One region of the Priestia sp. FSL W8-0524 genome, then DNA from elsewhere that is predicted to be linked to it. Evidence: a T-box and tRNA genes for the amino acid it is inferred to sense, from the RefSeq annotation. Region 1 holds a T-box; the other regions hold tRNA genes.
The links. The T-box of region 1 lies ahead of argS (arginine--tRNA ligase). A T-box ahead of a tRNA ligase gene usually reads a tRNA of that ligase, here a tRNA-Arg.

Region 1 (3,560 bases):
TACAAACCTTCACTTTCGTTTACCATACCTATCTTCTCCTAGCAGTATTCTGGACCATGCAATTGTCCTCTGTTTCCGCATTTCCTCATGCAACCGACAGGCTCGTTACCAAGCATGCCGTTTCGGATGGAGATCATCTTCGCGTCTAGATGAGTAGCGTCAGCTACACTGTAAGAAAGCGACTTCTTGTCGCACCATAACAGGTGTTATCGGTAGAAAAAATAAGTGAACCCTTACTGCTAGGATTTACTTATTTTTTCTAGATTAATTTATAAACATGTTTATTTAAAAAATTCTCATCCTTTACATTTCTCTTGGTGTCTGAATTCCTAGTAGTCTTAACCCCTCTTCCAAAACAATCGTTGTACTTTCTACCAAAGCAAGGCGACTTTCCTTCTCCTTGTCTTCTATAAGGATTTTGACTTGACTATAATATTTATTAAACTCTTGTGACACATCAATTAAGTACTTAGCAATATGGGATGGCTCGTACTTCTCAAAACTTCTCTCAATAATCTTAGGAAATATCATGAGTTGTTTTATTAACAACCAATTGTATTCATTTGCTCCTTCACTGAAGACGAAATGTGTAGGTTGAGCTACTTTTCTTAAAATGGAGCAAGCACGAGCGTATGTGTATTGAATATACGGTCCTGTTTCTCCCTCTACTTTTAACATCTCTTCAATTGAAAATTCAATATTATTGAGTCGCTCATTTTTTAAATCTTGAAAAATAATAGAACCTACAGCTACTTGCTGGGCAACCTCATCCTTGTTTGGTAACGTTGGATTCTTAACAGCAATATTTTGTTTGGCTAAGACTATTGCTTCTTCAATAACTTTTTCTAAAAGAACTACCTTACCTTTACGAGTAGACATCTTTTTGCCTTCTTTTAAAATAAAGCCAAAAGGAACATGAATTAATTCTTTTGCCCAGTTGTACCCCATTTTTTCTAAGACTAAGAATACTTGTTTAAAATGAAGGCTTTGCTCGTGCCCTACTACGTATAAAGCTTTCGTAAACTGATAGGTCTCTTGTCTATATAATGCTGCTGTTAGATCTCTTGTTGCATATAATGTAGCACCATCTGACTTTTTAATTAGACATGGAGGTAAAGAATCGTTTTCTAGATTCACTACCTGAGCTCCTTCTGAATTAGACAACAGGTTATTATTATTTAATAGCTCAATTGTTTTGTTCATTTTATTATTGTAGAAAGCTTCTCCGTGATACGAATCGAAATGAACACCTAAAAGCTGGTAAATACGAGAAAATTCTTTAAGTGATTCTTCTCTAAACCATTGCCAAAGCATTATTGCTTCTTTATCGCCGTCTTCTAGTTTTTTGAACCACTTTCTTGCTTGGTTCTCTAGCTCCGGTTTCAACTCAGCTTCTTCATGAAATTTCACGTACAAGCTTAATAGCTCATGAATTGGATTTTTCTTTATATCGCTTTCCTTTCCCCATAATGTATAAGCAACAATTAACTTTCCAAATTGTGTTCCCCAATCTCCCAGGTGATTTATACGCACAGTCTTGTAACCACATTTTTCAGCTATGTTGGCTAATGAGTTTCCTATAACTGTTGATCGTAAATGGCCCATTGAAAATGGTTTAGCTATATTTGGAGAGGAGAAATCAATAGTAATAGTCCCTTCCTTTTTTACTCTAGGTGTTCCATAGAGACTTTTCTGTTGTAAGATAGTGTTTATAACCTTTTTTCCAACTGTCTCCTTATTAAAGAATCCATTTACATAGGGCCCTTCAGCTACAATCTTAGCAAACAAGGGATGTTTTAATTGTTCAGCCAAATTTATGGCGATAGCTTGAGGTGATTTCTTAAGTAGTTTAGCTAATGTGAAACAAGGAAAAGCAATATCTCCTTGGGTACTATGCTTAGGCTTTTCAATTAACTTCATAATACTTTTAACTGTCAGTTTATTCTCTAATATTTTGCTTATTTCTTCAGCGTATATTTTATCAAATTCCATGTTATCACCTAATCCCTTTTATTTTTAGAGAACAAAAAAATCTCGTCTCTTATCAGAGACGAGATTTACCCGCGGTACCACTCTTATTGTTCAAATTGAACCTTCTTACCAAGAACATAACGGATTTTGATCCGGCTCACCCTACTCTGCAAGATTTCAGGTTGCATCTCAGAAGTGCGCTTCACCTTAACTAGACTGTTAGGCTTGCACCATCCCTAACTCGCTTTAAGACTTCATTAAGATTACTCTCTTCTTCATAGATTTTCAATATTTTAACAATCTTATAATAGGTCGAGCTTAAAGTCAATATGATCTATAAGAATTAACATTTTTTAGTTACCATAATGTACCTTCTAGGAATAAAAGTATTTTAATGTTTATCTATAAGTGTTTTAATAGAAAAATAAATATTTCAAAACAAGAAAGTGAGAACAAATGAACTTTATTTTTAATTTTATAGTTGAATTTATTGAAACAATAATTATAATGTGGCTTGTTTCGTTTGCATTAGAAAAACTGAATGTCTATCGGCTAGAGAAGAAAACTAAATGGATATTCATACTTACCCTTTCACTCATATTAGGTATTATCTTTGCATTAATTGACCTATTATTAAATTTACATCGTATACCAATTTAATGATTCTCTGATGAAAAATTCTATATAATAAAGATTACTCAAGGAGAGGATTGAATGGATAAAGAGCTAGAAGAAAAAGTAGTAAGATCCTTCTTTACTAAGAGAATCCAAGATAGAGTGATATTCGAACTTTTCTCTGAAAAGAAAAGAGAAGACGCATTACATCGTCTTAATCATAATTACACAAAAACATTGAGAGAAGAATATATGATTGAGATTCCTAAACTAAATTCTTGTGCCAATGAAATAGCCAAATTATTAAAGCAGCACGGGGCAGGAAAAGAGTGTTATTCAATTTCATGGAACAAGAAAATAGACGGAGAAGAATTACCTTTACTTACAGCTCTTAAAGATGCAGTAGGTTATGGTTTTCCTTCTATTGTGGTTTGTATTCCAAATAAACTAGCATATTTTGAAGCAGAACAAGGATATGGACCTCCACCAAGATATATTTTAAAAAGAGAAACATAAGATGTATACTCCATAAATTTTCAGTTTAAATAATCAAAATTATCGTTACAAGAAAAGCCTTATGATTAAAGTATATTTTAATCATAAGGCTTTTCTTCAGGCTTCATTTTAGTAAAATCATATAAAAATACAGTGAAATATGTTGCAATATATATAATTACGATAACCCAAATTTTAAAAGGGTCGATTATAAAGTTAAAAAGATGAGTTTGAGTAATAAGAAAGTGTATCAACAGAGGAATAAACATACACAACCATATAAAGTTCCTGTCTTTAACAATATTAAAAATAAAAATTATTGAAACGAGAATTGTACAAACTAAATAAACCAAGCACATCCCTCCTAACGACCAAATGTTAGGCCAATAATAGCTACAACTAACATAATAATTAGCATTAATACAGTAACTTTAACCAGGAATAAAGCCCACTGCTTGTTTTTCATGGCGAAGTAAAAA
Region 2 (3,560 bases), 1.4 Mb from region 1:
GGTATATAGTACGACTTCCACATTCCCACTCCTTTACTGCGTGACAAAAAGTTTTCGTTGACTGGATGGTAGAACGTTTAATTGGTCTCGATATTTGGCTACCGTTCTTCTTGAAATAGTAACGTTATAATTGCTTTGCAAGACGTTAGCCAACTGCTGATCTGAAAGCGGACGCTGTTTGTTTTCTTCTGATACTAGCTTTTTAAGCAGTTCTTTTACGTGAGTTGTAGAAGTCGCTTCGTTGTTGCCCAGTTGAATACTAGTTGAGAAAAAAGATTTCATTGAAAAGGTGCCAAAAGGCGTTTGAATATATTTGTGCCGAGTAGCACGGCTAATCGTTGATTCATGCACAGAGGTTTGTTCCGCTACTTCCTTCATCGTTAACGGCTTCAAATACGAAGGGCCCTTTTTAAAAAATGCTTCTTGTTCAACGAGTAAAGTATTCATTAATGCGTTTAATGTGTCTTTGCGTGTGTGTAAACTTTTCATAATCCATTGAAATTCACGATATTTCTCTTGCAAATAAGAAAACATTTCTTGGTTCTGCTTATTTTTCAGCTGAAGTTTGTATTGTTCGTTCACTGAAAGACGAGGTTCCAAATCCTCATTTGCATAAGCAACGACATTTCCATCTTCAATTTTCACAATAAAATCCGGTACAATGAATCGTTCATTGGACTTCATATAAAATGATCCAGGACGAGGATTTAATTTCTTAATCTGTTCATGTAATTGTTGAAGAGCTTCAAGTGAGATTTGACATAACTTTGAGATTTTCATCCATTTTTTATAAGCAAATTCCTCAAAGTGATGTGTCAAAATTTGCTCTATTTTTTCTGTCCATTGATTACTTCTTTTTAATTGGAGCATTAAGCACTCCTGCAAACTTCTCGCCCCTACTCCTGCCGGGTCCATCTGCTGCACAAGTTGAAGAGCCTTTTCAACCTGCTCTTGATCTTGGCCAAGCTGGTTAGCAAGTATGATTAACTCATCGTGCAAATAGCCAGCATCATCCAGACTATGAATAACAAACTCAACGGCTGCCTGCTCACATTCATCTAATTTTAATAATGCGGATTGATTCATTAAATGTTCGTACAGCGTTTCTTTAGGAGCTGGTATACTGCTCATATAATCTGTTGAATCAGAAGTTGCATGATTTTTTTGATTGTGAGATGTATTGACGGGCAGCTCTGAAAAATCTATAAGCGGATTTTGAAGCGCCTGCTCATGTAAAAACGCTACAATATCCATCGATGAATATTGTAAAAGAGAAATAGCTTGTGATAATTCTTTTGACATCGTCAGTTTTAACGACTGCTGCTGAAATAATCCAATCTCCATTATTTCTCCCCTCCCCTTCATCTATTTTACTATAAAAACGCTTTCAAAGAGCATGTAACTATTTTTTATATGTAATTTTTTCATCAAAAAATCTCCGTCAACCTTTGTTAACGAAGCATTTCATCCTATTTTTAGTTACTAACCATCAAAAAAGTAATAGAGCTATACACCTTTATAACTTTTCATTATAATTCGCGCCTACTACATGATCCGAGTACTAATTCGACATGACGTTTTCTTCGTCATGTCGAATTTTCTGCATTTGTATAATATATAGAAGAATTGCTTATTGAATAGTTTGTGCCATTTGCATAAACTTGTCTAAGTTTTCTGCGTCATTTTTCGTAAAAATGGTTAGCTTCATTGGTTTCTTTCCTTTAACCAACACGGCGTTTACCGTATGATCGCCAGATGTGGCTTCATACCAAACAGAATCTTTGAAGATTCCATTCTCTTCAAGATTCTTTTTCTCTGCTGCATTTTTATTAACTGCTGTTGCCGTTTGTTTAACAGATTGAGCAGCGTCATCCAGCGATGCTTCTGATGAAAGCATTTCAATACGCATAAATTGAGAATCATCTGAAGTTAACACTAACGCATCTTTTCCAGGTTCTTCACCCGTTAGTTTATAGCCGTCCATTACTTGAATAGAATAATCTTGTTCTGGGCTTTTTGTTAGTTTTGTTTCTGAAGAAGACCTTGACTGTCCACCTTCCGCCGTTTCGCTAGTCGATGATTGACTTCCTGAAGGTTCGGCTGAGACCTCAGCAGAATCCGCATCTTTTTTCGACTCTTCTTTTGCAGCGCCTGATGTTTGATCAGATTTAGAAGCTGTATCCTGCTGAACATTTTCTGCTTGATCATTAGACTTCGGCTGAGCAGAATCTTCGTTCGTCCCGCATGCAGATAGTAATAGGGCTACCGATGCACTGACAATGAAAAGTTTGTTCATGTATTTCATATTTATTCCTCCTCCGTGTTTCTTTTCCTTATATACTGTTTTATAGTATTCTGACAAATTCCGCAACCGGTACAATGGAATTAATTTCTTGCTTCCTTACGCGTATAAAGGGTTATAGAAGGAAAATAAATATTATTTTTTGAGAAGATGAGCCTTTTTACTCAAAATAAAAAACGTTGCGTAATCCGCAACGTTTTAAGACGCCCTCGACAGGATTCGAACCCACCCTAAGAGAACCGGAATCTCTTGTGCTATCCACTACACTACGAGGGCATATTTGTCACAACTTCCATTATAGGAGAGAAAACTTCTCTTTTCAATAGAATACTACGTTTATTTTTTTTAGAAGGGGGAAAAATTTTAATAATGTTAAAGAGGAATACATAGTCTTTTAAGCGAATATGTGTAGTAGAGGTTCTTTTGTTTGACCTTTATTGACCATACGTGTATTATAGGTACATAACAAATTATTCTTGTTAAGGAGGAATTTAATATGAACTTAATTCCTACAGTTATTGAACAAACAAACCGTGGTGAACGTGCTTATGACATTTATTCACGTTTATTAAAAGACCGCATTATTATTTTAGGTAGTGCTATTGATGATAATGTAGCTAACTCGATCGTTTCTCAGCTTCTATTCTTAGCTGCTGAAGACCCAGAAAAAGATATCTCACTTTATATCAACAGCCCAGGTGGCTCTATTACAGCTGGAATGGCTATCTATGATACGATGCAATTCATTAAGCCAAAAGTTTCTACAATTTGTATCGGTATGGCTGCATCAATGGGTGCTTTCTTACTGGCTGCTGGTGAAAAGGGCAAACGTTTTGCTCTTCCAAACAGCGAAGTAATGATTCATCAACCTCTTGGTGGTGCTCAAGGACAAGCTACTGAAATCGAAATTGCGGCAAAACGTATTCTATTCTTACGTGAAAAACTAAATTCAATTTTAGCTGAGCGTACAGGTCAACCGTTAGAAGTGCTACAACGTGATACAGATCGTGATAATTTCATGACTGCTGAACGCGCTTTAGAATACGGTCTAATTGACAAAGTATTAGAAAACGACCCTAAATAAGAAAAAAGCCTTTCCCACTTTGGGAAAGGCTTTTTTATGCATCGTTCTCTACGTAAGCGACTAACGCATCCATTGCTTCTTTTTCATCTACCCCTTCAACAATGAGCGTAATAAGAGAACCGTTATTAATCGCTAAGCTCATTAACCCCATGATACTTTTAGCGTTGACTACTT
Region 3 (3,560 bases), 1.1 Mb from region 1:
GAGCCGCATGCGCTTCTTCTTCAGTAGAAGCTTGTAAACCTTTGATATCATAGGCTTCTGCAAGCTTCATTAAATTAGGCTGATTCGGAATTAAAGAGTGCGAGTAGCGTTCTTCATAGAAGATTTCCTGCCACTGACGAACCATTCCAAGCGACTGATTGTTAAGCACAACCACTTTAACAGGTAAGTTTAATTCTCTAATAACCCCTAATTCTTGAAGCGTCATTTGAAATCCACCGTCACCAACGACTGCTACAACTGTTTTATCTTTATTTGCCAGCTGAGCGCCGATTGCAGAAGGTAATCCAAAGCCCATGGTGCCAAGGCCACCTGAAGTTACCCATCGATCTGGATTATTAAATGTGTAGTATTGAGCTACCCACATCTGATGTTGCCCAACGTCCGTTGTAACAACGGCATCTCCATTTGTATATTTGTGAAGCAACTCAACTACTTTTTGTGGTTTCAACACGTCCGCTGAGTTCTGATACCATAATGGATATTCTTGTTTCCACGCCGCTAATTTCTCATGCCATTTCGTATAATCTCCAACTTCTCCTTCTTGCAGAAGCAATTGCTTTAATACTTCTTTTGCATCTCCAACAATTGGAATCTTGGTTGGAACATTCTTTCCAATTTCCGCTGGGTCGATGTCAATGTGAGCAATTTTTGCATTTGGTGCAAAATGCTTTAAGTTACCTGTTACTCGGTCATCAAAGCGCGCCCCGATACTAATGAGAAGATCACTCTCATAAATTGCCATGTTTGCTGTGTACGTTCCGTGCATGCCAGCCATTCCTAAATGAAGCGGATGATCTGCAGGAAAGCAACCTAACCCTAAAAGCGTATTAATAACCGGAATATTTTGACGCTCAGCATAATTTTTTAATTCTTCTGAACCTTTACTCAATAATACTCCCGCACCTGCTAGAATAACAGGTTTCTTTGCAGCTGCTACTGCGTCTGTTAACTTTTTAACCTGCAGCTGATTTGGAAAATAAGTTGGCTGATAGCCAGGTAAATCAATTTCTCCTTCGTAATTAAATGTTCCATCACCCTGTGCCATATCTTTTGGAATGTCGATTAAGACTGGACCAGGTCTTCCTGTTGTCGCAATATGAAATGCCTCTTTGATGATTCTCGGCATGTCGCTGATATTGCGTACTTGATAGCTATGTTTTGTAATTGGCATTGTGATTCCTAATACATCTGCTTCTTGGAACGCGTCAGAACCAATTACACTTGAAGCTACTTGACCAGTAAAAACAACTAAAGGAAGTGAGTCAATCATCGCATCTGCCAAACCTGTTACGATATTTGTTGCACCAGGACCACTTGTTGCGATAACTACACCGGGTTTACCTGAAATTCTTGCGTACCCTTCTGCTGCGTGAATTCCACCTTGTTCGTGACGAGCAAGTACGTGAAACATTCCTGAACCGTATAGCTTATCGTAAATCGGTAAAACGGCTCCCCCTGGGTAACCGAAGATGACGTCAACGTTTTCTCTTCTTAGAGATTCAATCAACATGTCAGCTCCATTCATTTGTGCCCCAGCGCTTACAGGTTCTTTCGTTTGCATATTGGCTCCCACTTTTCTCATCCTTTCGTTTTCTAGATAAAAGAAAAAAGACTTCTCACCCCTAAATAGACCCTATCAAATGATATAGGTCAAGGGGCGAAAAGTCTTTTGTACTTTACGCGGTACCACCCTCGTTTGTAATCGTAATGATTACCTTATGAATGTATACTGTACATTCTTTTTGATAACGAGTGCTTTGGAAGTACACTCGGTCGCCCTTACTGAATTTCAGGGTGACACTCTGAGGTGAGTTCATTTTGACTTGGTAACGCCGGCTTCCAGCAACCCGACTCTCTGTTGATACCTAAACATCAAAACTACTTATCCTCTTCAACGTTTTAAAACGCTATATGCTTTTTGAACAATGCTTTACACATCATATTTTAAATTAATTACAATTAATTAAAATTTTTAGAAAACTTATATTTGAGGACTATCTTACGCCCATTTCTATGCATAGTCAACCACTTTTCAAGTTTTTTTTAGACAATTTAGACTAAACAGAATATTTGAATGCGTTTTCATTATTGATGCAATAAGGGTTTATAGCCACTCAAAAAGTTTTTCTGAAACGTTCATTTGTACACACTGAATGAACAAACATTCACTTTTAAGATAAATAAAAAAATCCCGGCTTTTACTAAAAAGTAAAAGCCGGGATTTTTTTCTAGACGTCCCAGGAGAGATTCGAACTCCCGACCGACGGCTTAGAAGGCCGTTGCTCTATCCTGCTGAGCTACTGGGACATAATGTTAAACTGTATCAAAGACAATACTTATTATATTCAAATATAATTTAAAAGTCAACGTTTTTTTGAAATTTTATGAGAAGAGAGGTAAAAAACCTTCTCTTCTCCCTATATTTGGCTATATTATGCTGAAAGTGTACAGGTTAACTGCATGCTAGGAATATGTTTACCGCTTATATCGTAAAACTGCACGGTAGCTTCTGTACCATCCATTACTAGTATAGCATACGTACGTTCTTTTCTCATACGAGGAAGTAACATACTTCCTGGATTGATAAATAAAACTCCGTCCATGAGCTCAGCTCCCGCTATGTGAGAATGCCCAAAACAAACAACGTTTGCCCCCACTTCTCTCGCTTTGTAATGCAGATTCATCATAGACATTTTAACATTATATAAGTGACCGTGTGTAACCAGACACGTGGCTTCTCCAAGTGACTCTACTCGATCATTGACGTAAGATGCATCATAATCACAATTTCCTCGAACGCCTAAAAACGAAGACATTTCTTTGCTGTCTTGTGGCAGCTCAGAGTCACCACAATGAATCATCTTATCTACATCAGCATGTCTTTCTCTGATAGTGAGCAGTTCTTCTTGTAACCCGTGGCTATCGCTTACAATTAATAGTTTCACACGTCATCACTCCTTCTAAAATTGCGCATCAATTAGCGGTGCTAGTTTTTCTAACGCATTTGCTCGGTGACTAATTTGATTTTTTTGTTCTTTAGACAATTCTGCCATGGAGCAGTTCCATTTTTCTACAAAGAAAATAGGATCGTATCCAAAGCCGTTCTCGCCTCTTTTTTCTTCCAAGATGCGCCCTTCACACGTGCCTTCTACAAGCTCTGTTCTCTTTCCAGGCACTGCAATAGCAAGCGTACAATGAAAACGTGCCGTGCGTTTTTCAAACGGCACGTCATGTAATTTTTGAAGTACCTTCTCTATATTAGCATTATCATCTTTATTTTCACCAGCATAACGCGCGGAATAAACGCCTGGCTCTCCATTTAAGGCATCAATAGCAAGCCCAGAATCATCGGCAATAACCGGCTTATTTAATGCTGATGAAATGGTTTCTGCCTTTAGCGTGGCGTTCTCTGCAAATGTAACGCCCGTTTCTTCCACGTCCTCAATTTCAGGAAAATCAAGAAGCGATGTTACTTTAAATCCCTTCGGTGAGAATAGTGTTTCAAAATCCTTTACTTTGCCTGCATTTTTAGTTGCAAT

Region 2: it encodes a tRNA-Arg, which carries the amino acid that the T-box ahead of argS (arginine--tRNA ligase) is inferred to sense. The anticodon was not compared.
Region 3: it encodes a tRNA-Arg, which carries the amino acid that the T-box ahead of argS (arginine--tRNA ligase) is inferred to sense. The anticodon was not compared.

Annotation. Positions count from the first base shown of each region.
Region 1 is NZ_JBBOUG010000001.1:3,281,347-3,284,906, forward strand. It holds gene argS (arginine--tRNA ligase) at 304-1,992, opposite strand; T-box leader at 2,044-2,259, opposite strand; gene NST66_RS17185 (hypothetical protein) at 2,686-3,102, shown strand; gene NST66_RS17190 (hypothetical protein) at 3,446-3,560, opposite strand, start outside.
Region 2 is NZ_JBBOUG010000001.1:4,689,005-4,692,564, forward strand. It holds gene NST66_RS24565 (glutaredoxin family protein) at 1-21, opposite strand, end outside; gene rpoN (RNA polymerase factor sigma-54) at 34-1,344, opposite strand; gene NST66_RS24575 (hypothetical protein) at 1,631-2,305, opposite strand; tRNA gene NST66_RS24580 (tRNA-Arg) at 2,507-2,578, opposite strand; gene clpP (ATP-dependent Clp endopeptidase proteolytic subunit ClpP) at 2,799-3,386, shown strand; gene NST66_RS24590 (HPr family phosphocarrier protein) at 3,421-3,560, opposite strand, start outside.
Region 3 is NZ_JBBOUG010000001.1:4,352,116-4,355,675, forward strand. It holds gene ilvB (acetolactate synthase large subunit) at 1-1,603, opposite strand, end outside; T-box leader at 1,672-1,925, opposite strand; tRNA gene NST66_RS22765 (tRNA-Arg) at 2,255-2,328, opposite strand; gene NST66_RS22770 (metallophosphoesterase) at 2,454-2,966, opposite strand; gene NST66_RS22775 (XTP/dITP diphosphatase) at 2,982-3,560, opposite strand, start outside.